Regions from separate parts of the Streptomyces sp. NPDC059169 genome, predicted to be linked through region 3. Evidence: riboswitches for the same ligand, from Rfam matches in the RefSeq annotation. Region 3 holds a riboswitch; each other region holds the start of a gene.
What was found. Region 3 has a riboswitch for cyclic di-AMP ahead of ACFXOM_RS23635 (C40 family peptidase). Riboswitches for the same ligand answer to the same signal wherever they lie in the genome.

Region 1 (10,467 bases), on a different contig from region 3:
TTCGGCTCCATCCCGTCCCACGACGGGAAGCAGTCGCCCCGCGACGGGTCCCTGCCCGACGTCATCGGCGAGCAGCTGCGGGAGGAAGTCGTCGAGGACGTACCGGCCCGAGCCCTGATGGCTGCCTACCGGTTGCCGCACGACGGCACCCGCGAGTGCGACGCCGCCGATCTGGCCCTCACGGTGCTCGGCGGCGGTGAGTCGTCCCGTCTGCACAACCGCCTGGTCCGCCGTGATCGCACGGCCGTCGCCGCGGGCTTCGGCCTGCTCCGGCTGGCCGGAGCCCCCTCGCTCGGCTGGCTGGACGTGAAGACGTCCGCGGGCGTCGAGGTACCGGACATCGAGGCCGCCGTCGACGACGAGTTGGCCCGGTTCGCCGCTGAGGGGCCCAGTCCGGAGGAGATGGAGCGCGCACAGGCTCAGCTGGAGCGCGAGTGGCTGGACCGGCTCGGCACGGTCGCGGGCCGCGCGGACGAACTGTGCCGCTACGCCGTCCTGTTCGGTGACCCGCAGCTGGCCTTCAGTGCCGTCCAGCGGGTCCTGGACGTCACCGCAGAAGAGGTGAAGGCGGTCGCCAGGGCCCGGCTGCGGCCGGACAACAGGGCGGTACTGGTGTACGAGCCCGCCTCCGCCGACAGCGGTGCTCACGACGACGAAGAGGGGGCGGACCAGTGACCGACGCTGCCGCGACCATGGAATTCCACCCGCAGCCGCAGCCCGGAGACGCCAGGCCGTGGGCCTTCCCCGCGCCCGAGCGCGGCGCGCTCGACAACGGGCTGACCGTGCTGCGGTGCCATCGACCCGGCCAGCAGGTCGTGGCCGTCGAGGTCTTCCTCGACGCCCCGCTCGACGCCGAGCCCGAGGGCCTGGACGGTGTCGCCACGATCATGGCCAGGGCACTGTCCGAGGGCACCGACAAGCACACGGCGGAGGAGTTCGCCGCGGAGCTCGAGCGCTGCGGAGCAACGCTCGACTCGCACGCCGACCACCCGGGCGTCCGGGTCTCCCTCGAGGTGCCCGTCTCCCGGCTGCCCAAGGCCATGGGTCTGCTCGCCGAGGCGCTGCGCGCGCCGCTGTTCGCCGACAGCGAGGTCGACCGTCTCGTCCGTAACCGGTTGGACGAGATCCCCCACGAGACCGCCAACCCGGGCAGGCGCGCCGCGAAGGAGCTGTCCAAGCAGCTCTTCCCCGCCTCCTCGCGGATGTCACGGCCCCGCCAGGGCAGCGAGGAGACGGTGGCGCGCATCGACGCCGCCGCTGTACGGGCCTTCTACGAGGCCCACGTGCGCCCCGCCGCGGCCACCGCCGTGATCGTCGGCGACCTCCTCGGAACCGACGTGGACGCCCTCCTCGCCGACACGCTCGGCAACTGGTCGGGTGATGTGGTGGAGAGCCGGCCCATGCCGCCGATCACCGCCGATGACACGGGCCGCGTCGTCATCGTGGACCGTCCCGGTGCGGTCCAGACGCAGCTGCTCATCGGCCGCATCGGCCCGGACCGCCACGACCGGGTCTGGGCGGCGCAGGTCCTCGGTGCGTACTGCCTGGGTGGCACGCTCACCTCCCGGCTGGACCGCGTCCTGCGCGAGGAGAAGGGGTACACCTACGGCGTGCGGGCCTTCAGCCAGGTGCTGCGCTCTGCCGCCCCCTCCTCGCCCGGAGGGGCCACGGGCGCCGCGATGCTCGCCATCAGCGGTTCGGTCGACACCCCGCACACGGGGCCGGCCTTGGAGGACCTCTGGAAGGTGCTGCGCACCCTCGCCGCCGAGGGGCTGACGGACGCGGAGCGCGACGTCGCCGTGCAGAACCTGGTGGGTGTGGCCCCATTGAAGTACGAGACGGCCGCCTCGGTCGCGGGCACGCTCGCCGACCAGGTCGAGCAGGGCCTTCCCGACGACTTCCAGGCGCAGTTGTACGCGCGCCTGGTGGAGACCGGTACGGTCGAGGCCACGGCTGCGGCCGTCAACGCCTTCCCGGTCGACCGTCTCGTCACGATCCTCGTCGGCGACGCCTCGGAGATCGAGGAGCCGGTGAAGGCCCTCGGAATCGGCGAAGTGACCGTAGTCTCCGGCTGATTGACTGCCGGACGCGTCCGGCGCTGCCCGGGAGGCCTCGTTGGCCGCGTGTCAACGAGGCCTTTCCGTATGTCCGCTTTGTTGGTTTGCCTGCCCGTCTGATCTGTGGCGTGCACTACAAAGGGGCGTGTCTGTTTGGTGATCGGATGAAGATCGGCCTAGCGTCGAGTGCGCTGTCCGCCGGTCGTACCGCCGCACCCGCGGCATCGGGCAGTCATCGCCGAGTCCCCGTCGGGCGCGAGCCTGGGGAGCCGGGGACCCACATGTCCCCTGGGGTGAATCGGACGCCTTCGCATCCGCGCGGAGGGGCCCGTAGGAGACCTTCCTGCTCCGAACCCGTCAGCTAACCCGGTAGGCGAGAAGGAAGGAAAGGATCAGCCACTTCATGGCGTTCACCCGTGCCACCGGGAAGCATCGTGGTCCGAGCCGCCTTTCGCGCAAGCGCGCGGGCATCACGGGAGCGGCGGCCATCGCCACCACCGGCGTGATCGGAACCCTCGCCTCCCCGGCGTTCGCCGCCGACACGGAAGCCTCCTCGCCCGAGGACACCGGGCTCAACGCGATCGTCACCGATGACTCGCTGGCCCGTCAGGTCGGCGCGCAGGCCGATGCGCAGCAGGAGGAGGCCTCGATGGCCGCCGCCCAGACGCTCGCCGAGGCCGAGGCGAAGCGCAAGGCGGAGATCCGCGTCAAGGCGGCCCGCGAGGCCCACGAGCGCGCCGCGCGCGAGGCCGAGCGCAAGCGCCTGATGTCCTACACCACGCCGGTCGCCGGCTCGTACGTGAGCACGGGCTACCACTCCGGCGGTGCGATCTGGTCTTCCGGCAGCCACACAGGCGTCGATTTCCACGCCTCCTCCGGCACTCCGGTCGTCTCCGTCGGCATGGGCGAGGTCGTGGAGGCCGGCTGGGGCGGTGCCTACGGCAACAACGTCGTGATCAAGATGCACGACGGTACGTACACGCAGTATGGCCACCTCTCCTCGATCGGTGTCTCCGTCGGGCAGAAGGTCACTCCGGGCCAGCAGATCGGCCTGTCCGGCTCGACCGGCAACACGACCGGCCCGCACCTGCACTTCGAGGCGCGCACGGGTGCCGACTACGGCTCGGACATCGACCCGATCGCCTACCTGCGCTCGCACGGCGTCAACGTCTGATCCGTCCTCAGCTCCTCCTCCGCACCCTCCTTCCTCACGAAGGCCCCGGCCCGGGACGACCGAGCCGGGGCCTTCGTCGTACTCCGGCCAAAAAATATCCATGGATTACGGGTGGCCATCGGAAATTCGGACCTCTTGGAATAGAGTCACCGAACAGGCGTCGCTCGACTGGGTTTCGCGCGGATTAAAGGCGGAGGTTCGGTATGCGCATTCCAGCGCGCTCGGTATGCACGGCGATTCGCGAGGACATCGTTTCCGGTGTCTTCGAGCGTGGGAGCCGCCTCACCGAGGAGCAGCTGGCGCGCCGGTACGGCGTCTCGCGCGTGCCCGTGCGCGAGGCGCTGCGCACCCTGGAGTCGGAGGGTTTCGTGGTCACGCGGCGGCACGCGGGGGCCTGTGTCGCGGAGCCCACCGAGCAGGAGGCGGCAGATCTGTTGGAGGTCAGGATGCTGCTGGAGCCGCTGGGGGCGGCGCGGGCCGCCCAGCGGCGCACGGATGCGCATCTCAGGGTGCTGCGGGGCCTGGTCAGGCTCGGTCAGGAGCGGGCGCGTCGGGGTCAGGGCGATGATCTGCGCGCGCTCGGTGCCTGGTTCCACGAGACCCTGGCCCAAGCATCGGGGAGTCCCGGGCTCACCGCCCTGCTCACCCAGCTGCGGCACAAGATCGCTTGGATGTACTCCGTCGAGGAGCCCGTGCGCCCGGTCGAGGCCTGGGCCGAACACGGGGCGATCGTCGACGCGGTGGCGCGCGGGGACGCGGAGCGGGCACGTGCCCTCACGGCGCTGCACGCCGAACGGACGACGGGCGCGCACCGGCTGCGGGTCCGTGAGCGCGTGAGGTCTCCGCAACATGCCGTAAACAGGGTCGGCGACCGGAATTAACACCGATCCCGTATACAAACAAGTGCGCATTTCGGCGCGCGGTTTTTTCTGCCTCGGCGCGGGTGGAAATAGAACCGCGGCACTGGAATTCCAGTGCCGCGGTCCGTGATGATTTCGCGAGGACGCTCAGACGGTCTCGGGAAGCTCTTCGAGCCCCTCGGCGACCAACTTCGCCAGTCGGTCCAGCGCGGCTTCCGCGCCGTCGGCGTCCGAGGCGAGCACGATCTCCTCGCCGCCCTGCGCGCCCAGGCCGAGCACGGCGAGCATGGAGGCGGCGTTGACCGGGGTGCCGTCGGCCTTGGCGATCGTCACGGGGACCCCGGAGGCCGTGGCGGCACGGACGAAGATGGACGCGGGGCGGGCGTGCAGGCCCTCGGCCCAGCCGACATTGACGCGGCGCTCTGCCATGGTGATGTCCTTCGGAGTCTCAGAAGTTGTCTAGACCAGTCTCTCACGGGTGCCGGGAGGCTCGCGGACCGGCCTGCGGTGAGGGGGTTGCGCGCCGATCCGGCCCTCCCAGCCTGCCTCCGGCCTCCGGGCCACGCGACCGGTGCCCGGGCCGTACCCTTGCCCCATGCAGAGCCCGGCGGACCACGCGTACCCCGACCACTGGGAAGCCGACGTGGTGCTGCGCGACGGTGGAACCGCGCGCATCAGGCCCATCACCACCGAGGACGCCGAGCGGCTCGTCAGTTTCTACGAGCAGGTCTCGGACGAGTCGAAGTACTACCGCTTCTTCGCCCCGTACCCGCGGTTGTCCGCCAAGGACGTGCACCGCTTCACGCACCACGACTACGTGGACCGGGTGGGTCTCGCCGCGACCGTGGGTGGCGAGTTCATCGCCACCGTCCGCTACGACCGGATCGGTGCGGACGGCATGCCCGCGTCCGCACCCGCGGACGAGGCCGAGGTCGCCTTCCTGGTACAGGACGCGCACCAGGGTCGCGGCGTCGCCTCCACCCTGCTGGAACACATCGCGGCGGTCGCCCGGGAGCGGGGGATCCGGAGCTTCGCCGCGGAAGTGCTGCCGGCGAACAGCAAGATGATCAAGGTGTTCACCGACGCCGGTTACACCCAGAAGCGCAGTTTCGAGGACGGGTCCGTCCACCTCACGCTGGAGCTGGAACCCACGGCCGAGTCACTGGCGGTTCAGCGCGCCCGGGAACAGCGGGCGGAGGCACGTTCGGTGCAGCGTCTGCTGGCACCCCGCTCCGTGGCGGTGATCGGCGCCGGCCGTACCCCGGGCGGAGTCGGCCGCGCCGCGCTGCGCAACCTCCTCGCGGGCGGATACACCGGTCGTGTGTTCGCCGTGAACCGTGCGCTGTCCGGGGGCGCGCACGAGATGGACGGCGTGCCCGCGTACCGGTCCGTCGCGGAGGTCGGCGAACCGGTGGATCTCGCCGTGGTCGCCGTGCCCGCCGAACGGGTGCCCGAGGTCGTTGCGGACTGCGGTGAGCACGGGGTGCAGGGCCTGGTCGTATTGGCCGCCGGCTATGCCGAGAGCGGTCCGGAGGGTCGCGAGCGCCAGCGCGAACTGGTTCGACAGGCGCGCTCGTACGGCATGCGGATCATCGGGCCCAATGCGTTCGGGGTCATCAACACCACGCCGGAGGTGCGGCTGAACGCCTCGCTCGCGCCGGAGGCGCCGGCGCACGGCCGGACGGCGCTGTTCACCCAGTCCGGTGCGATCGGCATAGCGCTGCTCAGCGGGCTCCACCGGCGGGGCGCCGGCTTGTCGTCGTTCATCTCGTCCGGCAACCGGGCGGACGTCTCGGGCAACGACTTCCTGCAGTACTGGTACGAGGACCCGGACACCGACGTCGTCCTGCTGTACCTCGAATCGATCGGCAACCCGCGGAAGTTCACCCGACTGGCCCGGCGCACGGCCGCGGTCAAGCCGGTCGTGGTGGTGAAGGGCGCTCGCCACAGCGGCAGCGCGCCCGCCGGGCACGCGGTGCCGGTGACGCGCGTCCCGCACACCACCGTTGCGGAGCTGCTCCGGCAGGCGGGCGTCATCCGTGTCGACACGGTCACGGAACTCGTCGACGCGGCGCTGCTGCTGGCCGGGCAGCCGCTGCCGGCCGGGCCGCGGATCGCGATCCTGGGCAATTCGGAGTCGCTGGGGCTGCTCACCTACGACGCCTGCCTCACCGAGGGACTGCGCCCGCTGCCGCCGCGCGACCTGACCACGGGAGCGACGCCACAGGACTTCTGCGGCGCGCTCCTGGCGGCGCTGCGGGACGACACGTGCGACGCGGTCGTCGTCAACGCGATCCCCTGGGTCGGCGCCAACGGCGTCACCGAGTCGGGCGACGGGGAGGTCCTGGCGGCGGCCCTGCGCTCGGCCGCGGCAACAGCCCCGGCCAAGCCCGTCGTCGTCGTCCACGTCGAACTCGGCGGCTTGGCCGAAGCCCTGTCGGCGGCGACCAGCTCCGCTCCGCCGCGCAGCGGGACCGGCCCGGAGGCCGACCCCGAGACCCTCACCGCGCGGACGCCCCGCCCCTTCACACAGCCGGCGTCCGCCGCGACCGGACCTGCGCCGGGCGAACCGCCCCCCGACGGCGGTCCTGCCGAACGGTCGATCCCGGCCTACCCGGCGGCCGAAAGGGCCGTGCGCGCCCTGGCCGAGGCCGTGCGGTACGGACAGTGGCGCCGGGCCGCAGCGGACCCGGGCCGCGTGCCGCAGTTCGAGGACGTCGACGAGGGCGGTGCCGCGGCACTCATCGGGGGACTGCTCGATCGGGCGCCCGCGGACGGTGGCGTCACACTGGGCGAGGAGGACGCGCGGACACTCCTCGGGCGCTACGGGATCTCCGTACGGCCGACCCTGCCCGCGCCCACCCCGGACACGGCCGCGCAGGCCGCCGCACTCCTCGGCTACCCCGTGGCCCTCAAGACCACGGCCCCGCACCTGCGTCACCGCCCCGACCTCGGTGGCGTTCGCCTCGACCTCGCCGACGAGCGCCAAGTGCGACAGGCCTACGCCGAGTTGACCGAGGCCCTCGGCAAGCCCGAAGAGCTCAGGCCCGTCGTCCAGCCGATGGCGCCGCGGGGCGTGGACACCGTCGTCCGGGCCGCCATCGATCCGGCCGTCGGCGCCGTGCTGTCGTTCGGGCTCGCCGGTCCCGCGACGGATCTGCTCGGCGACACGGCCCACCGCCTCGTCCCGGCCACCGACCGTGACGCGGCCGAACTCATCCGGTCCGTCAGGACCGCCCCGCTCCTCTTCGGCTGGCGCGGTTCCGCACCCGTCGACACCGCCGCCCTCGAAGACCTGCTGCTGCGGGTCTCACGCCTGGTCGACGACCACCCGGAGGTGGTCGCCGTCAGCCTCGAACCGGTGGTCGTCGCCCAGCACGGCCTCTCGGTGCTGGACGCCTCGATCCGTCTCGCCCCGCCACCGCCCCGCACCGACCTCGGGCCGAGGCGGCTGCCCGTCTACTGAGCGGCGGCGACCACTGGTGCCCGATCGGCCCGTCCGGCACGCAGTGGTGCGGCCGTCGGCCCCGGTCGGGCCGCCCCCGCGGCGACGGTCGTGCCCGCTCATCGTCCCCCGCCCGGCTCCGGGCAGCCGCCCGGGGACAGGCCGCCCCGGAAGGCCCCCGCCGTAGGGGGCACTCCCGGGGTCCCGGGGCCCCGTAGGATGGAGCCCATGGCGAAGACCGGTACGACGACCCAGGGGCTGCGCGCGGCCATCGAGCGCAGTGGCTACTACCCGGCTCTCGTGGCCGAAGCGGTGGAGGCGGCTGTCGGCGGCGAGCAGATCGCGTCGTACCTGGTCCACCAGGAGACCACGTTCGACGCGAACGAGGTCCGCAGGCACGTCACGGTGCTGGTGCTGACCGGCACCCGCTTCATCGTCAGCCACACCGACGAGCAGGCGGCGGACAGCACCTCGCCGACCCCCTACGCGACGACCTCCACCGAGTCCGTCAAGCTCCCGCGGATCTCGTCCGTCGTGGTCAGCCGCGTCGTCGCCAACCCCGAGTCGTACGCCCCGGGCACCCTGCCCCGCGAGGTCGTCCTCACCATCGGCTGGGGCGCGGTCTCCCGCATCGATCTCGAGCCGGCCGCCTGCGGCGACCCCAACTGCGACGCCGACCACGGCTACACCGGCAACTCCACCGCCGACGACCTCAGCCTGCGCGTCAGCGAGGCGGGCGACGGACCGGACGCGGTACGCCAGACGCTGGCCTTCGCGCAGGCGCTGTCCGAGGCCACGGCCGCCACCCGCTGATGGCCCAGCCCTACTGGCCCGAGGACCACCCCGTCCCGCTCGCCCTCGACACGGCACCCGTGCCCGCATACGGCTCGGCCTCGCTCGCCGACCTCCTGCCGACGATCGCCGCGGGCCAGGGCGTCCCGGGACTCCACCCCGCCATCGAGCCGCTCGCCCCCGCCGACCGGAACTGCGTCTTCCTGATCGACGGCCTCGGCTGGGAGCAGCTGCTCTCGCATCCGGAAGAGGCGCCGTACCTCACGTCGCTCCTCGGCACCTCGTGCGGCGGCACCGGTCGTCCCCTGACGGCTGGTTTCCCCGCCACCACCGCGACGTCGCTCGCCTCCGTCGGTACGGGCCTGCCCCCCGGCGCCCACGGTCTGCCCGGCTACACCGCCCGCAATCCGGAGACCGGCGAGCTGATGAACCAGCTGCGGTGGAAGCCCTGGACCTCGCCGCGCGTCTGGCAGCCCTACCCGACCGTGTTCCAGCTGGCCGACGAGGCGGGGGTGCACACCGCCCAGGTCTCCTCGCCCGCCTTCCAGGACACGCCGCTCACCAAGATCGCACTGAGTGGCGGCACGTTCCACGGTCGGCTCACCGGCGAGGAGCGGATGGACCTCGCCGCCGAGCAGCTCGCCGCCGGCGACCGGTCGCTCGTCTACACCTACTACAGCGAGCTCGACGGCAAGGGACACCGCTTCGGCGTCGATTCCGACGCCTGGCGCGGCCAGCTGATGTACGTCGACCGGCTCGTCCAGCGACTCGCCGAGCAGCTGCCGCCACACGCGGCGTTGTACGTCACCGCTGACCACGGCATGATCGACATTCCCTTCGATGAGGACTCCCGCATCGACTTCGACGAGGACTGGGAGCTCAAGGCGGGGGTCGCCCTGCTCGGCGGCGAGGGCCGGGCGCGGCACGTCTACGCCGTCCCGGGTGCCGAGGCCGATGTGCTCGCGGTGTGGCGCGAGGTGCTCGGGGACCGGTTCTGGGTGGCGAGCCGGGGCGAGGCGATCGATGCGGGCTGGTTCGGGCCGCGCGTCGACGAGAGGGTCCACCAGCGCATCGGCGACGTCGTCGCAGCGGCGAGCGACGACGTCGTGATCACGGCCTCGGTGAACGAGCCCCACGAATCCGCGATGGTCGCCGTCCACGGCTCGATGACCCCCGCCGAGCAGTTCGTCCCGCTGCTCGAAGTACGCTCCTGAATCCGTCCTCCGTCGCCGTCACCCTCACCCACGTGAAAGGCCGTCACTCCCTCATGCCCGAGCTGGTGTTCTTCTCCGGAACGATGGACTGCGGAAAGAGCACCCTCGCTCTGCAGATCGAGCACAACCGGTCGGCCCGGGGACTCCAGGGCATGATCTTCACCCGTGACGACCGCGCCGGGGAGGGCAAGTTGTCCTCACGGCTCGGCCTCGTGACCGATGCGATCGAGGCCGCCGAGGGCTTCGACTTCTACGCCTACCTCGTCGCCCATCTGTCCCGGGGCGGCCGCTGCGACTACGTCATCGCCGACGAGGCGCAGTTCCTCGCGCCCGAGCAGATCGACCAGCTCGCCCGGGTCGTGGACGAGCTCGCACTCGACGTCTTCGCGTTCGGCATCACGACGGACTTCCGCTCCAAGCTCTTCCCCGGCTCGCAGCGTCTGGTCGAACTCGCCGACCGCGTCGAGGTCCTCCAGGTCGAGGCGCTGTGCTGGTGCGGTGCACGGGCCACGCACAACGCCCGCACGATCAACGGGGAGATGGTCGTCGAGGGCGCGCAGGTGGTGGTCGGTGACGTGAACCAGTCGGTCGACGAGATCGGTTACGAGGTGCTGTGCCGCAGGCACCACCGGCGCCGGATGACGGCGGCCGCCTCCCGGGCCGGCGCGCTGTCGCCCGATGTGCTGCCCGTCTCCCGGGAATGACGATCGAGCGAGCGTCCTCGCCCCGCACGGGGCGCTCCCGTACGAAGCGCACCTCCCGGCCGTCGCGACGGATCAGTCGCGCGTCGCGGTCCGTACGATCGTGAAGACCGCTCCCTCCGGATCGGCGACGGTGGCGAGTCGTCCGCTCGGCCCCTCGCGCGGCGGCTGGATGACGTGTCCCCCGAGATCCACCAGGCGGGATGCCGTCTCGTCGGGGTCCT
Region 2 (10,467 bases), on a different contig from region 3:
CTACTGATGGCCGAGGGCCCGGGACCACATGGTTCCGGGCCCTCGGTGTCTTCCGTCGGAGTCGTGAGCCGGGCCGACCTCCGCGCGTCGCCTTAGGCTGGACGGACGAGCGGCGGTCACCAGGGCTTACCGGCCCGGAGCGACGTCCCGCCGAACCTCGGGTCGGGGCCGCACCCCGCCGAGTAACCCGGCTGCCGCGGTGCGGGGTGGGCCCTAGTCCGGTTGGCCGACGGTGGGTCGCCGAGCGACGCGGATCCGGCCAGCCTGAGGTGGGTGCGGTACCGTCCGCAGCCGTGTGAGGAGCCGGCAGGAGACCACTGGTGTGGCAGCGAGCAGACGATGACGGGCGGCGGCGGGACGGTGGCCGCAACATCGTCCGGGTGCTCCCGGCGTTGCTGATCGTGGGCGGCGTGCTCTTCGACCTGGCCACCCCCGAGTCGTTCACCGCCTCACCGCTCTTCTCCGCGGCTCCGCTGGTCGCCGCTCCCTTCTTCTCGCCGCTGTTCACCCTGTTGACGGGCCTGGCCGCCGTGCTGGCGGTGGCCGGGCTGCACGTCTACAACAGCACGACCACCGAGATCCCGGCCCTCACGGAGCAACTGACCGTGATCACGGTCTCGGTGCTGGCCCTGTTCATCAACCGCGTGGTGTTCCGCAGCGGCCGTCAGCTCGCTTCGGCGCGCGTGGTCGCGGAGGCCGCGCAGCGGGCGGTGCTCCCCATTCCCGCGGAACGGATCGGTGGTTTGCACGTCGCGGCGCGGTACGAAGCCGCCCAGGCGGACGCGTTCATCGGCGGTGACCTGTTCGCTGTGGAGGACACTCCGAGAGGGGTGCGGCTGATCGTCGGCGACGTACGCGGGAAGGGCCTGGACGCCGTCGAGACGGTGGCCGTAGTCCTCGGTGCGTTCCGTGAGGCGGCCGAGCAGGAGTCCTCGCTGGAGGCGGTTGCCCAGCGGTTGGAACGCGCGCTCGCGCGGGAGGGCGCCCGCCGCTCAGGTCTGGATGCGGTGGAGGGCTTCACCACGGCCGTGCTCGCCGAGATCCCGCGCGGGGACGGCCGTGTGAGGATCGTCAACCGGGGGCACCCACCTCCGTTGATCTTGAAGGCCGACGGTGGCCTCGACCGGCTGGAACCGCCCGACCACTCGCTACCGCTGGGGATGGGCGACCTGGCGTCATGGCCGGAGCGGGCGTACGAGGCGCCGTACCCCGCGGGTGCCACACTCCTGTTCTACACGGACGGACTGTCGGAGGCGCGTGACGCCCACGGCGTCTTCTACGATCCGCGTGCACGGCTGGGCGGGCGGATCTTTCCCGGCCCTGAGGAACTGCTGGACGCCGTCGTGGCCGACGTGCGGAGGCACACGGGTGGCCGATCGACAGACGACATGGCGCTCCTGGCGATCAGCCGGCCGGGGGAACGGCAGCCGGAGCGCCGCAGGACGATGCCGGTCGTGCCGTGAACTGCTCGCTCCTGAACCGGCAGGGCGGCCTCCCGGTGGGTCCCGGCCGTTCCGTCACGCGGTCATCCGTCGATCACCGGTCCATGACCCCCACCTGAACGGTCTGCACGGCCCGGATGGATCGGCTCGTCCCCTCGAACCAGGCAACGACGACGGACGGTAATCGGAGCGTCTCCCTCCGAATAACATTTGACGAACAGTCAGATTCGCCCTTCATGCTGAGGGGCTGTCAACTTGCCCGTTTCACTTGTCTTGTGCCTGGTAAGTCCCGGTGGATAGCCCTAACGATCAAGGGGAAGCGCTTGGAATCCGCCCCTCGTGTCTATTAACGTTCGATAACGCAGCGCGGTTGTCCCGGCCGTCGTAAGAGACGGCGCCGCGTGCGCACGCCGAATCCTGCAAGGGGACCGGGGAACCATCAATTGGGGTGAATCGGGTGCTCCGGTGCCTGTAGGAGACCTTCCTGCTCCGAACCCGTCAGCTAACCCGGTAGGCGAGAAGGAAGGAAAGGAGAGCGCCTCCGTGGCGTCCAACGAGCCTGCCCTCCAGGAGCCCCCCGCCCGCGAATGGGAGGAGTGGAATCCGACTGAGGAATCGATCCGCCCGGTGCGTGGCAGGCACCGCGTCGTCAAGCAGCGGAACGGACTGGCCCGGAGCTCCACCGTCCTCGGGGTCGGCGTCATCGCCGCCGTCGGCGCAGGAGGCATGGCCACCGCGCAGAACAAGCCACCGGTCTCCATCTCCCTTCCCGACGCCATCGCGGACCACCTCCCGGACACGGACTCGCTCCCGGGCGTGGGCGACCTCCTCTCGGACGACTCCGACGAGCAGCACGACGTCCCGCTCGCGGCGCTCACGGTCTCCGACACGGTCGAGGGCGGCGGACAGGGCACCGGTGACGCGGGCGAGGTACTGCGCGCCCGGATCCTCCAGCAGGCCGAGCAGCAGCAGGCCGTGGCGGAGGCCGAGGCGAAGCTCGCCGCGGAGAAGGCGGCCGCGGAGAAGGCGGCCGCGGAGGCGAAGGCCCAGCAGACGGCGGCCGAGGCCAAGGCCGCCGCAGAGAAGGCCGCTGCGGAGAAGGCCGAGGAAGAGGCGGCCCGCAAGGCGGAGGCCGAGCGGCTCGCCAAGCTCGCCAGCAGCTATTCCCTGCCGACCTCCTCGTACACGCTCACCTCAACCTTCGGGGAAGCCGGCTCCATGTGGTCCTCCGGCTACCACACCGGTCTCGACTTCGCGGCACCCACGGGTACGCCGGTCAAGGCCGTCCACGGAGGCACCGTCAAATCGGCCGGCTGGTCCGGCGCGTACGGCTACCGCATCGTGCTGGAGCTCGAGGACGGCACCGAGGTCTGGTACTGCCACCTGTCGTCGATGACCGTCTCCGCCGGGCAGAAGGTGTCCACGTCGGAGACCATCGGACGGGTCGGCGCCACCGGCAACGTCACCGGCCCGCACCTGCACCTCGAGGTGCACACCCCGGGCGGCGACGGCATCGACCCGATGGCGTGGCTGCGGGACAAGGGCCTGTCCGTCTAGTTCTTTCCGCCCTCCTGCCCCGGCCAGCCCGCCCCGGGACCGTTGCGACAGTGGATCGTGATCGCTGGCTCACCACACCCGTCGGGCGTGGTGAGCCAGCGAACGGCCAGCGGGCCGGCAGCCGTTGTTGCCGAGGGCCGCAAGACCGGCCGTCCGCTACGACACGACGAGCTGGTCGCCGTTCCCGACGAGCGGGTACGACCGGTTGCATCGATCCGTGATCGCTAGCCTCGTCACCATGAAACAACGGCGGCAGAAGAAGCTCTCCCGGCATCTCCTTGCAGCGATACTCACGTCTGACGCCGTGCGGGTGAGGGCGTTGCTGCGGGCCGGTGCGCATCCGGAGCGAGGGGACGGGGACGGCACCACCCCTCTCTACCTGGCTTCGGTGCAGGGGGAAAGCGAGCCGGCACGCTTGCTCCTGGAGGCGGGTGCCTCCCCCGACGCGGAGAGCGGGGGAGCCGGATCGGAAGGTACGCCGCTGTGTGCAGCTGCCTGTTGGGGACACGCCGAAACGGTGCGCGAGCTGGTGAAGCACGGAGCCGATCCGAACCTTCGTGAGGATTGCGGAACGGGTCGGTCCCCCTTGGAATGGGCGTACAACGGTCCCCACCCCGAGACTGTCGCAATCCTCATCGCAGCCGGAGCGAACCCCGTGGACGAACCCTCCGACGCCTCGGCGGCCCGGGCGGTCGACCGTGACGGTTCCCTGCACACCGGTTCCTAGCCCCTCCTGGCTTCCCGTCGCGTGCGGCGCCCGCGGCACGGGCGAGGTGCCGTCCGGGCGGCCTGCCGGTCGGGATCCGCGCCGCTGTCGTCGCGTTCGTCCGTGCGGCCCGGGTGGAAGGGCGCGGCGCGGCGCCCTCGGTGGGCGTCGGAGCTCGGACGGCCGTTCTCAGCCGCGGTACGGGTTGTAGCCGTCGTAGTCCAGGTAGAGCGGCGGCGTCCAGGCCCGGCCGGTGGCGCGGGCCGCGTACGTCAGGGCCGGTCCCGCAACATCCCTGCGTTGCCAGAGGTGGTGGAGCAACTCCTGCTCGCGCGCCGCGAAGTCGGGGCCCGCCGCGCCGCGGTGGGCCCGGTGGCGGAGGAACGCCAGGGAGGTCGCGAAGGCCTCGTACTCCGAGACGGCGCGAGCGGCTGCCGACCCGTGCGTACGTCCCGCCGTGTCGCGCGCGACCGTGCGCGCCCGCATCGACGAGAGCGCGAGCGGCTCGGCGGGAGCGAGCCAGCCGGCCGCGGCGTACGCGGGGAGCTCCGCGGCGACCGTGCGCAGTTCGCGCTGCCGGGTCCACACGGCCAGCCAGGTGAGCAGCCCGAAGGCCGGCACCATGAAGGCCGCGTACACGGCGTAGAAGCCCAGCGGGCCGAACACCGACGAGCCGTTCCACAGCGCGTGCATGCCCATGGCAAGAACGAGGCCGAGCAGCGGCAGTGCGGCCCGACGGACCTTCCTGTGGGGTGCGGTCGCCGCCGCGATGCCGAAGCCGATGCCCGTGAGCACGGTGAACAGCGGGTGGGCGAACGGCGACATCACGATCCGCACGAAGAAGGTCGCGGCCGTGATGGAGGCGAAGCCCGAGGAGTCGTCCATCTGGTCCTCGCCGAAGGCGTTCCCCAGGTACAGGATGTTCTCCGTGAAGGCGAAGCCGGTCGCGGTGAAGCCGGCGACGACGACGCCGTCGACGATCCCGGTGAAGTCCCGTCTGCGGAAGAGGAAGACCAGCAGCACGGACGCGGCTTTGGCACTCTCCTCGACGATCGGCGCGATGACCGTCGCCCCGATCGTGTCCGCGTGCGACGGGTCGGCCGTCGACGTGGCTATCCACTGGGTCGCGAACGAGTTCGCGATGATCGCGACGAGGGCTGCGGCGCACGCGCCCCAGGCGAACGCGAAGAGGAGGTTGCGCCAGGGGCCCGGCTCGACCCGGTCCAGCCAGCGGAACGCGGCCATCAGCAGGGGGACGGGCAGCACGGCGAGGCCGAGCCCGACCAGGAAGCCCTCGGTTCCGGTCTCCTCGCGGACGATCGCGAGGATCACCAGTCCGGACAGGGCCAGCAGGGTGATGACGGCTCCCGCTCGGACCGCCTTGCTGCGCCAGAAGGCGCGGCGAGGTTTGTAGCGCCACTGGGAACGCTCCGGAACGGCGTCGAACAGCGGCTGTTCGTCGCACGCCGGAACCAACGGGAGGGCAGCCGCGTACGGCTGCTGGGACCATTCGGACACCCGACGACCCTAACCAGGGTCACTGACAGCGCGCGACGCCGTTACCGGTCCCTGACCGGTTGCGCGGCGCCGCGCGGACGCCACCGCTACGAGCCCGCCCGGCGGAAGAGCAGGTCGTGCACCGCATGCCCCTTGTCCAGTCCCTGGCCCTCGAACCGGGTGAGCGGGCGGAACGGGGGACGCGGTGCGAAACCCCCGTCGGCCCGGGTGTTCTCGAAGTCGGGATGGGCGGTGAGGACCTCGAGCATCTGATCGGCGTAGGGCTCCCAGTCCGTCGCGCAGTGCAGCACCGCGCCCGGCTTCATCCGGCGGGCGGCGAGCGTGAGGAACTCGGGCTGGATCAGCCGGCGCTTGTGGTGGCGCTTCTTGGGCCAGGGGTCGGGGAAGTACACGCGCAGTCCGTCGAGTGCGTCGGCGGCGAGCATCTCGCGGAGCAGGATGATCGCGTCACCGTTGGCCACACGGACATTGGACAGGCCCATCCGGTCGGCGAGTCCGAGCAGATTGCCCTGGCCGGGCGTGTGCACGTCCACGGCGAGGATGCCGGTGCCGGGGTCGGCGGCGGCCATCTGCGCGGTTGCCTCGCCCATGCCGAACCCGATCTCCAGGACGACCGGCAGGCCATCGAACATCTCTTCGAGATCGAGGCCGCGGAGCCCGTCGACATCCAGCCCCCAGGTGGGCCAGAGTCGCTGGAGCGCGTCCGCCTGCCCCGGCGTCACCCGGCTGCGGCGCGGTTGGAAGCTGCGGATCCGCCGCTCGTGATGCGACCCTGCGGGGTCGGCGGCGGGGCCGCCGGGGAACCGCGGCTCGCCCTTGGCCCGGGGGGCGGTGACGGTGCGGGGACCCTCGGTGGTGGCGCTCTCGAACTCAGACACAATGACCCGATTGTACGGCGGCCGGAAGTGGCCCGGGCCGTCTCTCCGGGGCACCCCGGCCGGGTGCCCCCGGGGCGGCCCCGTCCCAGCCCGCACGGGCCGCGGGCGTGCCGTGGAGGCCGGGTGCCGGCCGTACTCCCGCACCGCGGCGACGCCGCGACCGCGGACCTGGCCGGGACCGCGGACCTGGCCGGGACCGCGGCGACGCCGGGACCGCGAGGCCTAGGAGAGCTGCCGGAGCACCCGGCGGGCCACTTCACGACCGATCGGGAGCGAGGCGGTCGCCGCCGGGGAGGGAGCGTTCAGCACGTGGATCGTGCGGGTGGACTCCCGGATCAGGAAATCGTCCGCCAGGGTGCCGTCCCGCAGCACCGCCTGGGCCCTTACCCCCGCCTCCGCGGGCCGGAGGTCGTCGGCCGTGACGTCCGGCAGGAGTCGGCGGACCGCGCTGGTGAAGGCGCGCTTGGAGAGCGATCGGTGCAGTTCCCCGGCGCCGTAGCGCCAGTGGCGGCGGGCCATCTGCCAGGAGCCGGGCCAGCCCAGCGTCGTGAGCAGCTCGCGCGGGCGGACCGTGGACCAGTCGTAGCCCTCGCGGGCGAGCGCCGGGACCGCGTTCGGCCCCACGTGGACGCCGCCCTCGATGCCCCGCGTCAGATGCACGCCGAGGAACGGGAAGGCCGGATCCGGCACCGGATACACCAGACCCCGGACCAGCTCGGGCCGGGCCAGGTCGTAGTACTCCCCGCGGAACGGGACGATCCGCATGCCCGGCTCGTCGCCCGCCAGCCGGGCCAGCCGGTCGCAGTGCAGCCCCGCGCAGTTCACCAGCGCCCGGGCGCGGACGACCCGACCGGAGGACGCGCGGACCGCTACCCCCCACAGCCTGCGGTCGACGACCCGGACTTCCTCGCCGTAGTGGACCTCCGCACCGGCCGCCCCCGCCGCCTCCGCGAACTGCGCCGCGACGGCCCCGAAGTCACACACGCCGGTCGTGCCGACCCGGATCGCCGCGAGCCCCCGGACGTGCGGCTCGTACTCCGCTATCTGCGCCGGGCCCAGTTCGCGCACCGGTATCCCATTCTCCCTGCCGCGCTGCACCAGGGCGTGCAGACGGGGCAGCTCCGTGCGTTCGGTGGCGACGATCAGCTTGCCGGTGACCTCGTGGGGGATGCCGTGCTCGGCGCAGAACTTGACCATCTCGGCGGCCCCGCACACGGCGAACCGCGCCTTCAGCGAGCCGGGGCGGTAGTAGATCCCGCTGTGGATCACGCCGCTGTTCCGCCCGGTCTGGTGGCGGGCCGGTCCGGACTCCTTCTCCAGGACCACCACGGACGTGCCCGGCGCGGCGCGCGTCAGGGCGTACGCCGTCGACAGACCGACGATCCCGCCGCCGATCACCAGTACGTCACAGTCGAACGCCGTTGCCGACACCGCACACCTCCCGCCCCGGCCGTGCTCTCCGCGGCACACCGCACCCCGTGGTGCCGGCGCCGCGGGACGGACCCCCCGATAATGCACTGGCCCGCCGGCCACCGCGTTAAACCGGGTGGGACGCGCGTCACGGTCCGGCCACGGCTCACGCCGGAGCCATCAGTAGCGGACGGGCCCGCTCCCGCAACTCCGCCACGCGCGGCTCGTCCCCGTACGGCTCCAGCCGGTGCAGCAGGTCCCTTACGTACTCCGTCGTGCGGGCGGACGAGATCCGCCCCGCCACCTCCACCGCCCGGGTACCGGCCGCGCACGCCGCGTCGAGGTTCCCCGACTCGAGCTCGGCCACGGCGCTGACCACGAGGCGCAGCCCGTGCGAGCGTACGTACTCCTCCGTCGGCCGGGACAGTGCCTGTTCCGTGAAGCGCCGCACCTGCCGGGGCGCCTTCAGGTCCCGGTAGCACTCGGCCGCGTCGGCGGCGAACCGGTCGTACGAGTAGAAGCCCAGCCAGGACGGATCCGCATCGCCCTCCCGCGAGCGCTCCAGCCACGCCTCCGCGGCCTTCAGCGCCGTGCCGGCGGCTGCCGCGTCGCCCGCCTTGGCGTGCGCCCGAGCCTCCACCAGGCGGAAGAAGCTCATCGTGCGGGCGGTGGCCAACCCCCGATTGCGCTCTACGGACGCCTGCGCCAGGTCCACGCCTTCGTCCGCGAAACCCCGGTACGTCGCCTGCAGCGACATCGACGCCAGCACATAGCCGCCGAGGGGCACGTCCGCGGCGGCGCGCGCCAGCCGCAGCGCCTGGATGTAGTACCGCTGCGCCGCCTCCTGCTGACCGGTGTCGAAAGCCATCCAGCCCGCCAGCCGGGTCAGTTCGGCCGTCGCACCGAACAACGCACGTCCGACCTCGTCGGAGTACGAGCCGAGCAGCAGCGGTGCCGCGTCGACCCGCAGGCACTCGGGGACCATCGAGGAACGCCAGTCCCCGCCGCCGTACTTGGAGTCCCAGCGCCGGGCGTCCTCGGCCGCCTCCCGCAGTTTGGCCACATCGCTGTGGCCCACCCGGACGTGGCTCTCCTCCGAGGCGTCCGCGCCGCCCTCGGAGCCCTCCGCCCCCGTCGTGCGAACGGCCCCGCCGATGTGCCGCGCCACCGACGAGTCGGCGGGGGATATCAGCCAGCGGGACGCGGGCGTCGCGTACGCGCTCACCGCGAAGGACCCCGCGAGGGACTGCCAGATACCTCCGCCGCCGGCCCGCCGGCCCGCCAGGTCCAGCCGGTAGAGCTCGGTGGCCGCCTTCACGGCCTCGCCCACGTCGCGGGGGAAGGCGAGCCCCACTTCGGGGGCCGGATCCGCGTCCGCGAGCCCGATCTCGTGCAGCGGCACCGGGCGGCCCAGCTTCTGTCCGATGGCGGCGGCGATGAGGTGGGGCGCGGCGCCCTGCGGCACCATGCCCTTGGACACCCATCTGGCCACCGACGTCTTGTCGTACCGCAGGGTCAGACCGCGCTGGGCGCCGAGGTCATTGACCCGTCGGGCGAGGCCGGCGTTGCTGATTCCCGCGAGGGCGAGAACGGTGCCGAGCTTGTCGTTCGGCCCGCGTTGCTCTCTGGACATGCGTCACCCCTCGACACGCAGACAGCCGCCGGGCGTGCGCGTCCGGCATTCGCGCTGCGTCCTCCCCAGGGCGCGGTTTCCACCAGCGGCTCCGCCGTGGACCCCGGACCGTGTGCAAGCGCACGTGGCCGAGCCCCTCGGAATATGCACCCCCCGCGGAGAACAGCAGTGACACACAGGGTAGTTCGCCGCATCCCGACCGTTAAGAGGCGGTGTTCCGTATGGCGGGATTGTGGTGTGCTCGGGCGGGGAAAGGACTCCCGCCCGTGCTCCCGGTGTGTGGCCGTGCGCCCGTCCGTGCGCTCTCGTCCGGCCGGGACGGGAGCGCTTCCATGAGTGCTGCGTGGGTCGGCCCGCTGGCATGGGATCCAGCGGGCTGGGGGACACCGCCGCCTCAATCCCCGCGGGCGGCGGACCAGTCCGGGAGGTTAACCACACCTCCCGGACTGTGCGTCTGTGGTGATATGGCGATCGATGTCCGGTTGCCTCTCCGTTGGAGATTGGCCGAATGCCGCTGTTCCGGCACGGGAAGGCGCCGGGCGTTCCGGCCGTCCTCATTCGGCTCATGCCAGGGGCGCGTTCTCTTTTCGCGCGCGCGACCCAGAGCCCCTCCTGTGCGCCTCCGTCGTGGCAGCATGTCCTCATCGGGTGTGCCGGACCAGGCGTACCGGAGTTCGTCCACGGGCTGTGGAGGCGCGATGCGGTGGCTGGTGGGGTGGAGCAGTGTCGCCGCAAGCTTCGGTACGGCCGGTGCGGTCGGTTCGGCCGGCACCGTACGCGGCGGACCGACGGGCGCCGGCGACGAGAGCCTCACGGTCCACCCCGTCGGCGCCCAACTGCTGTGGGGGGACCCCGACCCGCTCTGGGCCGTCGGTGACTGGCGGCCCGACGAGGTCCGCATCGTCACCGTCGACCCACCCGTCGGCTCGCCCGGCCACGCCCCCGCCACCCGTCTCGCCGTACTGGGCTGTTGCGCGGCGAGCGACGAAGAGTTGCGCGTCGGGCTCTTCGCAGCGCGCGGCGGCGCACTGCGTCACCTCACCGCGTGGGCCGGCAGCTACACGGCCGTCGTCCAAGTGGGTCGCCGCATCACCATCGCCGGTGACCTGGCAGGGGCTCGCCCCGTCTTCTACACGCCCTGGTCGGGCGGCACCGCCTACGCCACCGCAGCCCTCCCGCTCGCCGACCTCATCGAGGCCCAGCTCGACATCGGCCACCTCGCAGCGGTGCTCGCCTGCCCCGAAAGCCCCGAGGCGCTGCGCGACTCCACGCCGTACACCGGGGTGAAGCGGATCCCTCCCGGCCACGCGCTCATCCTGCGCG
Region 3 (10,092 bases):
GCCTGCGCACCGTCGACCCCTACACGAAGCTGCTCGATGAGCGGATCATCTTCCTCGGCACCCCCGTGGACGACACCTCGGCCACCGACGTCATCGCACAGTTCCTGTACCTCGAGTACGCCGCACCCGACCAGGACATCTCCCTGTACATCAACTCTCCGGGCGGCTCCGTGGACGCCATGTCCGCGATCTACGACACGATGCAGATCGTCACCTGCGACGTGGCGACCGCCTGTCTGGGCCAGGCAGCGTCCACGGCCGCCGTCCTGCTCGCAGCGGGCACGCCCGGCAAGCGGTCAGCCCTGCCCGGTGCGAGGGTCGTCATCCAGCAGCCCTCGCTGTCCGAACCGGTGCAGGGGCAGCCGACCGATCTTGAGCTCCAGGCACAGGAGTTGCTGCGGCAGCGGGAGCAGTTGGCCGCGATGTTCGTGCGCCACACGGGACAGAGCGCCGAAGCCACCGCAGCCGCCATCGAACGGGACACCGTCTTCGACGCCGCCGGCGCCAGGGAGTACGGGATCATCGACCACGTCATCAAGAACCGCACGGCGTCCTTGACTTCCCTCGGTACGCGGTGAACCAGCCGTGCTTCCCCCGGAAATCCCACCGCTCCCCGCACTGACGCGCGCCGAAGGGGAGTTCATCGACAGCTATCTCGAAGTCGTCGACCAACTGGGGCGGATCAACCCGGCCCGCTGCACCCACACCTACGGGGCACTCCGTGCTGCGCAGGCCCTCGTCACACGGGCCGCGGATCTGCGGGCCGCGCTGACGCTCATGCACGCACGGGGCGAGAGCGAAATGCACTCCCCCACATTGACGCGCGCACTCAGGTTGTTGGACGGGGAACGGCGAGCTTCTCGGATCATCGTCCCGCCCGGGGACACGAGTTGAATCCCGACGCCCACGAAGGTCAGGACGCGTACGAGTGGGTGTCGCCCAACCGGCTGGTCGCGATCGCGCCCCTGATACCGGGCGAGTTGCGTGGCACGTTGCTCCATCCGACGTACCGGCCCGTTCCGCCGCAGGTACAGCGCTCGTCGTGCGCCGATTCCGGTTGGGCCGAACGGCCCTGTCCACCCGATCGGCCCCATGGAGAGGAGGCTCACAAAACATCGTTTCCACACGGAAATCCGCGGGCCGGTGCGCCAAGATCCGTGGGGACGACAAGCCCCCGCCACCGCGGCGGGGCGGTCCGGGCGGACGCCGAGTCCTGCCGCCGCACCGGACGCCTGGTCGACATGAGGGCTTCGGCAGGAGTGGAGGACCCAGGCAGTACGGCCCTGGCGCACCAGCGCCGGGCCTTGGGGTGAAGCCGCGTGCGCGGCCGGGCGTCTTCGCCAGCCCGAACCCGACAGGTCATCTTTCACAGGCGGCTGACGAAGGGTTGCGCATGGCTGCGCAGACACATGTCCCGTCTCTCCTGTTGTCCCGGACGAGCGCCGTGTCGGCGCTCACGCTCGCGGCCGTCGGCGGTTCGCTGATCGTGCCGGGCGGCGCGACGGAAGCCGAGGCGGCACCGTCGTACGCGGCGAAGGCACTCAGCGTGGCCGCGTCGAAGAAAGGATCCCCCTACCGCTACGGAGCAGCGGGACCGCACAGGTTCGACTGTTCTGGGTTGATCCTCTACTCGTACAAGAAGGCCGGGAAAAGGCTGCCGCGCACCGCGCAGCAGCAGTACAACCGCACGCGGCACGTCTCCGCCTCCCAACGGCAGCGTGGCGACCTGGTCTTCTTCCACTCCGGCGGGAACGTCTACCACGTCGGGATCTACGCGGGCGGCGGGAGGATCTGGCACTCTCCGAAGACCGGCTCGGTGGTGAAGCTGAGCAAGATCTGGTCGAAGAAGGTGCGGTACGGGCGCGTGCGCTGACCCCGCTCCACCGGAGCCCCCGGTGAGCTGATCGGCTCATCACCCCGCATGTTCCGCGGGGCGCGGGCTACTCGTCCTGTATGCCAGACGACGAGAGAGTCAGCGCCCTGCGGGACGAGACCGAGTCGGAGCGGGCCGACCGCAACTTCGCCGAACTGCTGCAGGAGCTTCGGGTCCTCCAGACCGGCGTCCAAATCCTGTTCGCCTTCCTGCTCACCCTCGCGTTCACGGCGCGGTTCCCGTCGCTCGACTCGTTCCAGCGCGGTACGTACGTGACCACCCTCATGCTGGCCGTGCTGGCAGCGGCACTGTTCACCGCGCCCGCGGCTCTGCACCGCGGTCTGTTCCGCCGCGGGGCGAAGAAGGAGATCGTGATGGTCTCCTCCCGGCTGGCCGCCATCGGCATGGCGGTGCTCGCCCTGGCACTCGGCAGCGCCGTGCTGTTGGTCGTCGACGTCGTGCACGGCACGCCGGAAGGGGTCGTCGCGGCCACCGCGACACTACTGGTGTGCGCTGGCCTGTGGGGCCTGCTCCCGCTGTGGGTGGGCCGGCGCATCAGCGCAGCACGGGAGCAGCCACCAGAGTCGCGCCGAGGGCAGTGAGCACCCCGCCGCTGACGCCCTCCACGGTGCGGGCGGCACGCGGCCGACGCAGCCACCGCCCGAGCCGGTCCACGAGCAGGGCCACGGCCGGGAACCAGACGAGCGCCAGGGCGACGACCACCCCGGCCAGCAGCATCGTGCGCGGAAGGACGGCCGCGCCGTGGGGGACGAACTGGGGCAGCAGGCTGAGGAAGAGCACCGGTGCCTTGGGGTTGAGCACATTGGTGAGGAAGCCCTGGCGCAACGCAGTGGTGCTGCCCGTCGCGGCGGCCGTGTCCGCGGGCACCTCCTGCCCGGGGGAGGCTCTGAGGGCACTGCGCAGTGCCCGGACACCGAGGTAGAGCACGTACGCCCCGCCTGCGAACTGCAGCGTGCGGTAGAGCACGGGCACCGCGAGCAGGAGCGCGGCCAGCCCGGCGACGGCCAGCGCGGTGTGCACGACGAGTCCGCCGACGACGCCCAGTGCACAGGCGACCCCCGTCGAGCGGGAGGCGAGTGCATTGCGGACGACGACGGTGAAGTCGGCGCCCGGCATGGCGACCATTCCTGCGGCAACCCCGGTGAAGGCGATGAGCTGTGCGTCCATGGGTCCCAGACTGGACCCTACGAGACCATAGCGTGTATTGGGAATCTTCTGGATCTGGCTAAAGAGATGCTTAAGGGGTGGCATGTACGACCCGACGCGGCTGGCGGCACTGGTGGCCGTGGCCGAGGCCGGTTCGATCACCAGGGCGGCAGCCCGGCTCGGATACACGGCACCGGCACTCTCCCAGCAACTGGCGAAACTGGAGCGGGAGGCGGGAGTCGCGCTGCTGGTACGCCACCACCGCGGGACACGGCTGACCGCCGCCGGCGAGGTCCTCGTGGGGCACGCCCGCCGGGTGCTGGACGAGTTGGATCGGGCCCGCCTCGAACTGGCGCGGTTGTCCGGGCTCTCCGGCGGTCGGCTCAGGGTGGGCACGTTCACGACGGTGGGCGTGCATCTGCTGCCGCCGGTCCTGAGCGCCTTCCGGCGCGCCCATCCGGACGTGGAGCTGGCGGTCGCCGATTACGAGCCGCCGCACGGGGTGGCGGCCGTCGCCGCCGGCGAGGTGGACCTCGCGCTCACGCACGCGTACGAGCCGGCCGACCCGTATCCGCTGCCCTCCGGGGTGTTCCTGGAATCCCTGCTGGTCGAGGAGCTGGTACTGGTCACGGCTCCGGGGCAGGTACTGGCGAGCGGATCCGGACGGCTCCCCGTGTCCGAACTCGCCGGCCGGCCACTGATCAGCGGCGCGCCGGCGCACCCCGCACGCAAGGGGGTGGAGAGTGCTCTCGTCGAGGCGGGGGCGGTACCCGCCGTGGTGTGCGAGTCGCCCGGATACGCACTGGTGTGCGCCCTGGTGAGCGCGGGCATGGGAGTGGCGGTCGTCCCGGAGATGGTCGCGGAGATGGCGGCGACACCCCTCACCGTCCGGCCGCTGGAGCCCGCTGCCTTCCGCCGCACGATCTCGGTCGCCCACCGCGGCGACGCCTCCGGCACGGCGGCACACGCGTTGCGGGCGCTGCTGCGGACCGGTTTCGCCCGCCCATCCGGGTGAGGCCGGCCCATCACCGCCTGCTGCGCACGGGACCGCTGCGCCAGGGCAGGGCGATCCACACGGTCTTGCCTCCCTCCGGAGTGGGGGTGACGGACAGTCGCCCCCCGTACTCGGCGACGAGCCAGCGGATGATGACCATGCCCCGCCCGTTGTCCTGCTGCACCGCGGCGGGCAGCCGCTGTGGCCAGCGCGGGTGGCTGTCGGTCACGCCGATGCGCAGCTGCTCGTCGCGCTCCAGCCGGACGTCGACCGTGAAGGTCGGCGACTGGCCGAACGTGTGCTGCACGGCATTGGTCGCGAGCTCGGAGACGATGAGCCGGATGGTGTCGGCCGCCTCGGCATCCGCGGGCAATCCCCATTCGGTGAGGACGCTCGCGATGTGCATGCGCGCGGCGGAGACCGAGGCGGGATCGCTCGGCAGGGTGACGGATGCTTCCTGGTGGTCTGCCATGGCGAGCTGTCCCTTTCCCACCGGGGCCGGCGCGGCGCATAGCGGATGGTGTGCCGGAACAGCCTCGGGCGTGCTTCGCGCCAGAGTGCCACTGTTGGTGCCACCGTGGGCGGCGATCCACCTGGATGTGCGGATATCTGTCGCTCGAAGCGGTGAACTCTGCGACGTCAGACCGTATTTGGGCCGACATCCGGGCACACCGGGCACACCGGACGGGTATGCGGGCCGGGCCGTCCGACGGTCTCCAACTCCTCTACGAGCAGCCGCCGGTGGGCCCGTCGCCGTCGGCTCCCTCCCGTCAGAGGAGAGGCTCAGGCCGCCGGCGCCGTCGCGAGGATCGTGGCGACCGCCCTGTCGATCTGCCGGCCGGTCAGGTCCGCCCGCGCGGTGAGCCTGATGCGGGAGATGCCGTCCGGTACGGACGGCGGCCTGAAACAGCCGACGGCCAGACCCGCGGCCCGGCAGTCCGCCGCCCAGCGCACCGCGGAGTCCGGCGACGGCGCGGTCACGGAGACCACGGCCGCATCGGGACGCACCGCGCCGAGTCCCGCAGACGTCAGACGCTCGTACAGCGTCCTGGCGACGGTACGGGCGCGGTCGGCGAGATCGGGCTCGCGGCGCAGCAGACGCAGGCCCGCAAGTGCCGCGCCCACCGCGGCCGGGGCGAGCCCGGTGTCGAAGATGAAGGTGCGGGCCGCGTTGACCAGGTGGTCGATGACCGGTGCGGGGCCGAGGACGGCACCTCCCTGGCTGCCCAGGGACTTGGAGAGGGTGAGAGTGGCGACGACTCCGGTGGCACCCGCCAGCCCGGCCGCGTGCAGGGCACCCCGGCCCCCCTCGCCGAGCACGCCGAGACCGTGGGCGTCGTCGGCGATCAGCGCCGCGCCGTGGCCCCCGCACACCCGGGCGAACTCGGCGAGCGGGGCGGCGTCCCCGTCCACCGAGAAGACCGAGTCGGTGACGAACAACGCGCGCCGCCCCGGGTGCGCTTCGAGCGTCTTGCGCACGGCCTCCGGATCGGCGTGCGGAACGACGGCCGTCTCGGCCCGCGAAAGCCGGCAGCCGTCGATGATCGAGGCGTGATTGGCGGCGTCCGACACGATGAGGGAGCCGTGCGAACTGAGCGCCGTGAGCGCCGCGAGGTTCGCCGCGTACCCGGAGGCGAACACGAGTGCGGCTTCGAATCCGCAGAACTCGGCGAGTTCACGCTCCAGTTCCGCGTGCAGCTCGGTGCTGCCGGTGACCAGTCGGGAACCCGTGGCACCCGCCCCCCAGCGCCGGGCCGCCCCCGCCGCGGCCTCGGTGATCTCCGGTCGCCGGGTGAGACCCAGGTAGTCGTTGCTCGCGAGGTCGAGCACGGTCGCGTCGAAGGCGCGGGGCCGCAGCGCGCGGACGAGCCCGGCTTCCTCGCGCAGCCGCGCCGCGTCGGTGGTCCAGTGGAACGGATCCTGGGACATGAGCTCCGGTCCTTTTGTAGGCAGCGCACAGACCCTATCCGGGCGGTGCCGAGGTCAGGGTGTGGCGATACACACACCTCATTCGGCGTCTGTTGTTGAGTTCCTCCTTGGCCGAGGGGTGTTCGGTAGTCCAGGATCTGCATCATGGACCTCCTGAACACGCTGGTGGACAAGGGGCTGCGGCGTGAGCTGCCGACCCGCGAAGAAGCGCTCGCCGTGCTGGCGACCTCCGACGACGACCTGCTCGATGTGGTGGCGGCGGCCGGAAAGGTGCGCCGCACGTGGTTCGGGCGGCGGGTGAAACTGAACTACCTGGTCAACCTCAAGTCAGGCCTGTGCCCGGAGGACTGCTCGTACTGCTCCCAGCGTCTCGGCTCGAAGGCCGAGATCCTCAAGTACACCTGGTTGAAGCCGGACGAGGCGTCGAAGGCTGCCGCCGCCGGCGTCGCCGGCGGGGCGAAGCGGGTGTGCCTCGTCGCCAGCGGCCGGGGCCCGACGGACCGTGACGTCGACCGCGTCTCGCAGACCATCGAGGCCATCAAGGAGCAGAACGACGGCGTCGAGGTGTGCGCCTGCCTCGGGTTGCTGTCCGACGGCCAGGCGGAGCGGTTGCGGGCCGCGGGCGCCGACGCGTACAACCACAACCTCAACACGTCCGAGGGGACGTACGGGGACATCACGACCACCCACACCTACGCCGATCGGGTGGACACCGTGCAGAAGGCGCACGCCGCCGGCCTGTCGGCCTGCTCCGGCCTGATCGCGGGCATGGGCGAGACCGACGAGGACCTGGTCGACGTGGTGTTCGCACTGCGCGAGCTGGATCCCGACTCGGTGCCGGTGAACTTCCTGATCCCTTTCGAGGGCACGCCCCTCGCCAAGGAGTGGCACCTCACGCCGCAGCGGGCACTGCGGATCCTCGCCATGGTGCGCTTCGTCTGCCCCGACGTGGAGGTCCGCCTCGCCGGAGGCCGCGAGGTCCATCTGCGCACCCTCCAGCCGCTGGCGCTGCACCTCGCCAACTCGATCTTCCTCGGCGACTACCTGACCAGCGAGGGCCAGGCCGGCAAGGCCGATCTGGAGATGATCACGGACGCGGGCTTCGAGGTCGAGGGCACGGACACCACGACGCTTCCCGAACACCGGGCGGACGTCGCGGCGAGCGGCTGCGGTTCGCCTGCCGGCGGCTGCGCACCCTGCGGTGACTCCGCCGGTGCGCCCGGGGCCGAGGCGTCCGCCGCGGCGCAGGCCGCCCGCACCGACCTGGTGTCCGTGCGCCGCCGCGGCGCCGGAACCGACCTCGCGCCCAATGCGTGAGACCGCCGCACGCGAGCTGGTCGCGCTGGACCGGGCCCACGTCTGGCATCCGTACGGCCCCATGCCGGGCCGCGCGGACCCGCTGGTCGTGGAGTCCGCGTCCGGGGTGCGGCTCAGGCTCGCCGAACCGGCGTACGGGCAGGACGAGTTGGTCGACGGGATGTCCTCTTGGTGGTCCGCCATCCACGGGTACAACCACCCGGTGCTCAACGAAGCGGCGCAGGACCAGCTCGGCCGCATGAGCCACGTGATGTTCGGCGGACTCACCCACGAACCGGCCGTCCGGCTCGCGACGCGCTTGGTGGAGATCACCCCCGAACCGCTCCGGCACGTCTTCCTGTGCGACTCGGGCTCGGTGTCCGTCGAGGTCGCCGTGAAGATGTGCCTGCAGTACTGGCGCTCGGTGGGACGACCTGAGAAACGGCGGCTGCTGACCTGGCGCGGCGGCTACCACGGGGACACCTGGCAGCCGATGTCGGTGTGCGACCCGGACGGCGGAATGCACGAGCTGTGGTCCGGGGTCCTGTCCCGGCAGGTCTTCGCCGATGCGCCGCCGGTCGACCACGAGGACGGGTACGCCGAGCACCTGCGGGAGCTGATCGCACGTCATGCCGGTGAGACGGCCGCGGTGATCGTGGAGCCCGTGGTGCAGGGAGCCGGCGGGATGCGGTTCCACGCCCCGGCCTATCTGCGGGTGCTGCGCGAAGCCTGCGACGAGCACGGCGTCCTGCTGGTCTTCGACGAGATCGCCACGGGGTTCGGGCGCACCGGCGAGCTCTTCGCCGCGGGGCACGCCGGCGTCTCGCCGGACGTGATGTGCCTCGGCAAGGCGCTGACCGGCGGCTACCTGACGATGGCGGCCACCCTGTGCACGTCCCGGGTGGCGGACGGCATCTCCCGGGGCGAGGTGCCCGTCCTGGCCCACGGCCCGACGTTCATGGGGAACCCGTTGGCGGCCGCCGTCGCCTGCGCGTCGATCGACCTGCTGCTCGGACAGGACTGGCGCGGTGAGATCAAGCGCCTGGAGACGGGGCTGCGCGACGGGCTCGCCCCGGCCGCCGACATCCCCGGTGTCCGGGACGTCCGGGTCCTCGGCGCGATCGGCGTCGTACAGCTGGACCATCCGGTGGACATGGCCGCAGCGACCCGTGCAGCCGTCTCCGAAGGCGTGTGGCTGCGTCCCTTCCGGGACCTGATCTACACGATGCCGCCGTTCGTGACCGGCGACGCGGACCTCGGCCGGATCACCCGGGCGGTCTGCGCCGCCGCGGCGACTTGAGGGCGGGCGTCCCGCCGGACGCCGATGGTGGATCCACAGACCAGGGAGCAGGGAGCAGGGAGCAGCATGGGCGTCCTCGTCGTCAGCGGGACCGGAACCGAGATCGGCAAGACCGTGGTCACCGCTGCGGTCGCCGCAGTGGCGGCCGCAGGAGGACGCTCCGTGGCGGTGCTCAAGCCGGCACAGACCGGTCTCGCCCCGGGTGAGACCGGGGACGCCCAGGAGGCCGCCCGACTCGCGGGTCCGGGGGTCAGGGAGGTCGAACTGGCACGGTTCCCCGAACCGTTGGCGCCGAACACGGCTGCACGACGGGCCGGCCTCTCGACGGTGGGTCCCGGGGCGGTCGCCGAGGCCGCGCAGAAACTCGCCACCGAACACGATCTCGTCCTGGTCGAGGGTGCCGGGGGCTTGCTCGTGCGGTTCGACGACGAGGGCGGTACGCTCGCCGACGCCGCGCGGCTGCTGCAGGCACCGGTCCTGGTGGTGACCACCGCGGGGCTGGGCACCCTGAACGCCACCTGTCTCACCACCGAGGCACTGCGCGCGCGTTCCCTCGAGCCGTTGGGGGTCGTGGTGGGCAGTTGGCCCGCCGTGCCGGACCTCGCGGCGCGCTGCAACCTGACGGACCTCCCGCGGTACGCCGACGCGGAGTTGCTCGGCGCCGTCCCCGAAGGCGCGGGCTCCCTCGCGCCGGAGGCGTTCCGTACGGCGGCTCCCGGTTGGCTCGCCCCCTCGCTCGGTGGCGTCTGGGACGCGGCCGCGTTCGCCGCGCAGGCGGGGTGACGTCGTGCGGGCACGTGTTGAGGAGATCGTCTTCGATTGCGCTGAGCCGGCGCCCCTGGCCCGCTTCTGGTCGTCGCTGCTGGGCGCCGGGGCAGCGGTGCGGGACGCCGACTGGGCGTACGTCGACCCGCCGGACTTCGTGCGCGTCGCCTTCCAGCGCGTGCCGGAGGGGAAGTCCGCCAAGAACCGGTTGCACCTGGACCTCGCCGCGGGCGACGTCGAGGCCGCGGCCGATGCGGCGGTCCGGCTCGGGGCGACCAGGGTGGGCGGGGTGGTGGCCGACGCGCAGGGCCGGTTCCAGGTCATGCGCGACCCCGAGGGCAACGAGTTCTGCTTCGTATAGCGGCCGGGTGCGCGTCGGGCGGTCACACGAAGGTGTGGCGGGTTGCCGACCGCCAGGTGGCGGCCGGATCGACTGAGCCGGGCCCCGCGTGGGGACAATCACCGTATCCGTCCATCCGTACCACTCCGTCGGACGCCGGAGGAGGCCCCCATGTCGCTGCGCCGCCCCAAGGTCCCCCGGGACTCCGTGCACCACCCACTCTTCGCCCGCTTCTACGCACGGTTCAGCGTGTCCGCCGACCTCAGAGCCGGCATCGCGGCGTACCGCGAGGAAATGCTCGCCGGTCTCTCCGGCAGGGTCATCGAGATCGGTGCGGGCAACGGGTTGAACTTCGCGCACTACCCCGCAGCGGTGTCCGAGGTGGTCGCCATCGAACCGGAACGCACGCTGCGGACGTTGGCGCTGAC

Region 1: linked by a shared signal. The riboswitch ahead of ACFXOM_RS22720 (M23 family metallopeptidase) and the one ahead of ACFXOM_RS23635 (C40 family peptidase) in region 3 are both predicted to bind cyclic di-AMP.
Region 2: linked by a shared signal. The riboswitch ahead of ACFXOM_RS27230 (M23 family metallopeptidase) and the one ahead of ACFXOM_RS23635 (C40 family peptidase) in region 3 are both predicted to bind cyclic di-AMP.

What each region holds. Positions count from the first base shown of each region.
Region 1 is NZ_JBHZCF010000012.1:144,404-154,870, reverse strand. It holds gene ACFXOM_RS22730 (M16 family metallopeptidase) at 1-675, shown strand, start outside; gene ACFXOM_RS22725 (M16 family metallopeptidase) at 693-2,075, shown strand; cyclic di-AMP (ydaO/yuaA leader) riboswitch at 2,284-2,447, shown strand; gene ACFXOM_RS22720 (M23 family metallopeptidase) at 2,461-3,231, shown strand; gene ACFXOM_RS22715 (GntR family transcriptional regulator) at 3,435-4,112, shown strand; gene ACFXOM_RS22710 (HPr family phosphocarrier protein) at 4,239-4,520, opposite strand; gene ACFXOM_RS22705 (GNAT family N-acetyltransferase) at 4,687-7,557, shown strand; gene ACFXOM_RS22700 (DUF5998 family protein) at 7,765-8,349, shown strand; gene ACFXOM_RS22695 (alkaline phosphatase family protein) at 8,349-9,542, shown strand; gene ACFXOM_RS22690 (thymidine kinase) at 9,596-10,246, shown strand; gene ACFXOM_RS22685 (VOC family protein) at 10,319-10,467, opposite strand, start outside.
Region 2 is NZ_JBHZCF010000016.1:186,785-197,251, forward strand. It holds tRNA gene ACFXOM_RS27220 (tRNA-Met) at 1-3, shown strand, start outside; gene ACFXOM_RS27225 (PP2C family protein-serine/threonine phosphatase) at 321-1,463, shown strand; cyclic di-AMP (ydaO/yuaA leader) riboswitch at 1,841-1,974, shown strand; gene ACFXOM_RS27230 (M23 family metallopeptidase) at 1,986-2,999, shown strand; gene ACFXOM_RS27235 (ankyrin repeat domain-containing protein) at 3,238-3,726, shown strand; gene ACFXOM_RS27240 (PrsW family intramembrane metalloprotease) at 3,895-5,223, opposite strand; gene trmB (tRNA (guanosine(46)-N7)-methyltransferase TrmB) at 5,310-6,101, opposite strand; gene lhgO (L-2-hydroxyglutarate oxidase) at 6,324-7,532, opposite strand; gene ACFXOM_RS27255 (MFS transporter) at 7,678-9,144, opposite strand; gene ACFXOM_RS27260 (asparagine synthase-related protein) at 9,843-10,467, shown strand, end outside.
Region 3 is NZ_JBHZCF010000013.1:86,213-96,304, reverse strand. It holds gene ACFXOM_RS23645 (ATP-dependent Clp protease proteolytic subunit) at 1-578, shown strand, start outside; gene ACFXOM_RS23640 (hypothetical protein) at 586-894, shown strand; cyclic di-AMP (ydaO/yuaA leader) riboswitch at 1,220-1,390, shown strand; gene ACFXOM_RS23635 (C40 family peptidase) at 1,394-1,873, shown strand; gene ACFXOM_RS23630 (DUF6328 family protein) at 1,954-2,475, shown strand; gene ACFXOM_RS23625 (LysE family translocator) at 2,429-3,061, opposite strand; gene ACFXOM_RS23620 (LysR family transcriptional regulator) at 3,144-4,055, shown strand; gene ACFXOM_RS23615 (ATP-binding protein) at 4,066-4,506, opposite strand; gene ACFXOM_RS23610 (8-amino-7-oxononanoate synthase) at 4,818-5,963, opposite strand; gene bioB (biotin synthase BioB) at 6,108-7,280, shown strand; gene ACFXOM_RS23600 (adenosylmethionine--8-amino-7-oxononanoate transaminase) at 7,273-8,559, shown strand; gene bioD (dethiobiotin synthase) at 8,626-9,342, shown strand; gene ACFXOM_RS23590 (VOC family protein) at 9,347-9,685, shown strand; gene ACFXOM_RS23585 (class I SAM-dependent methyltransferase) at 9,836-10,092, shown strand, end outside.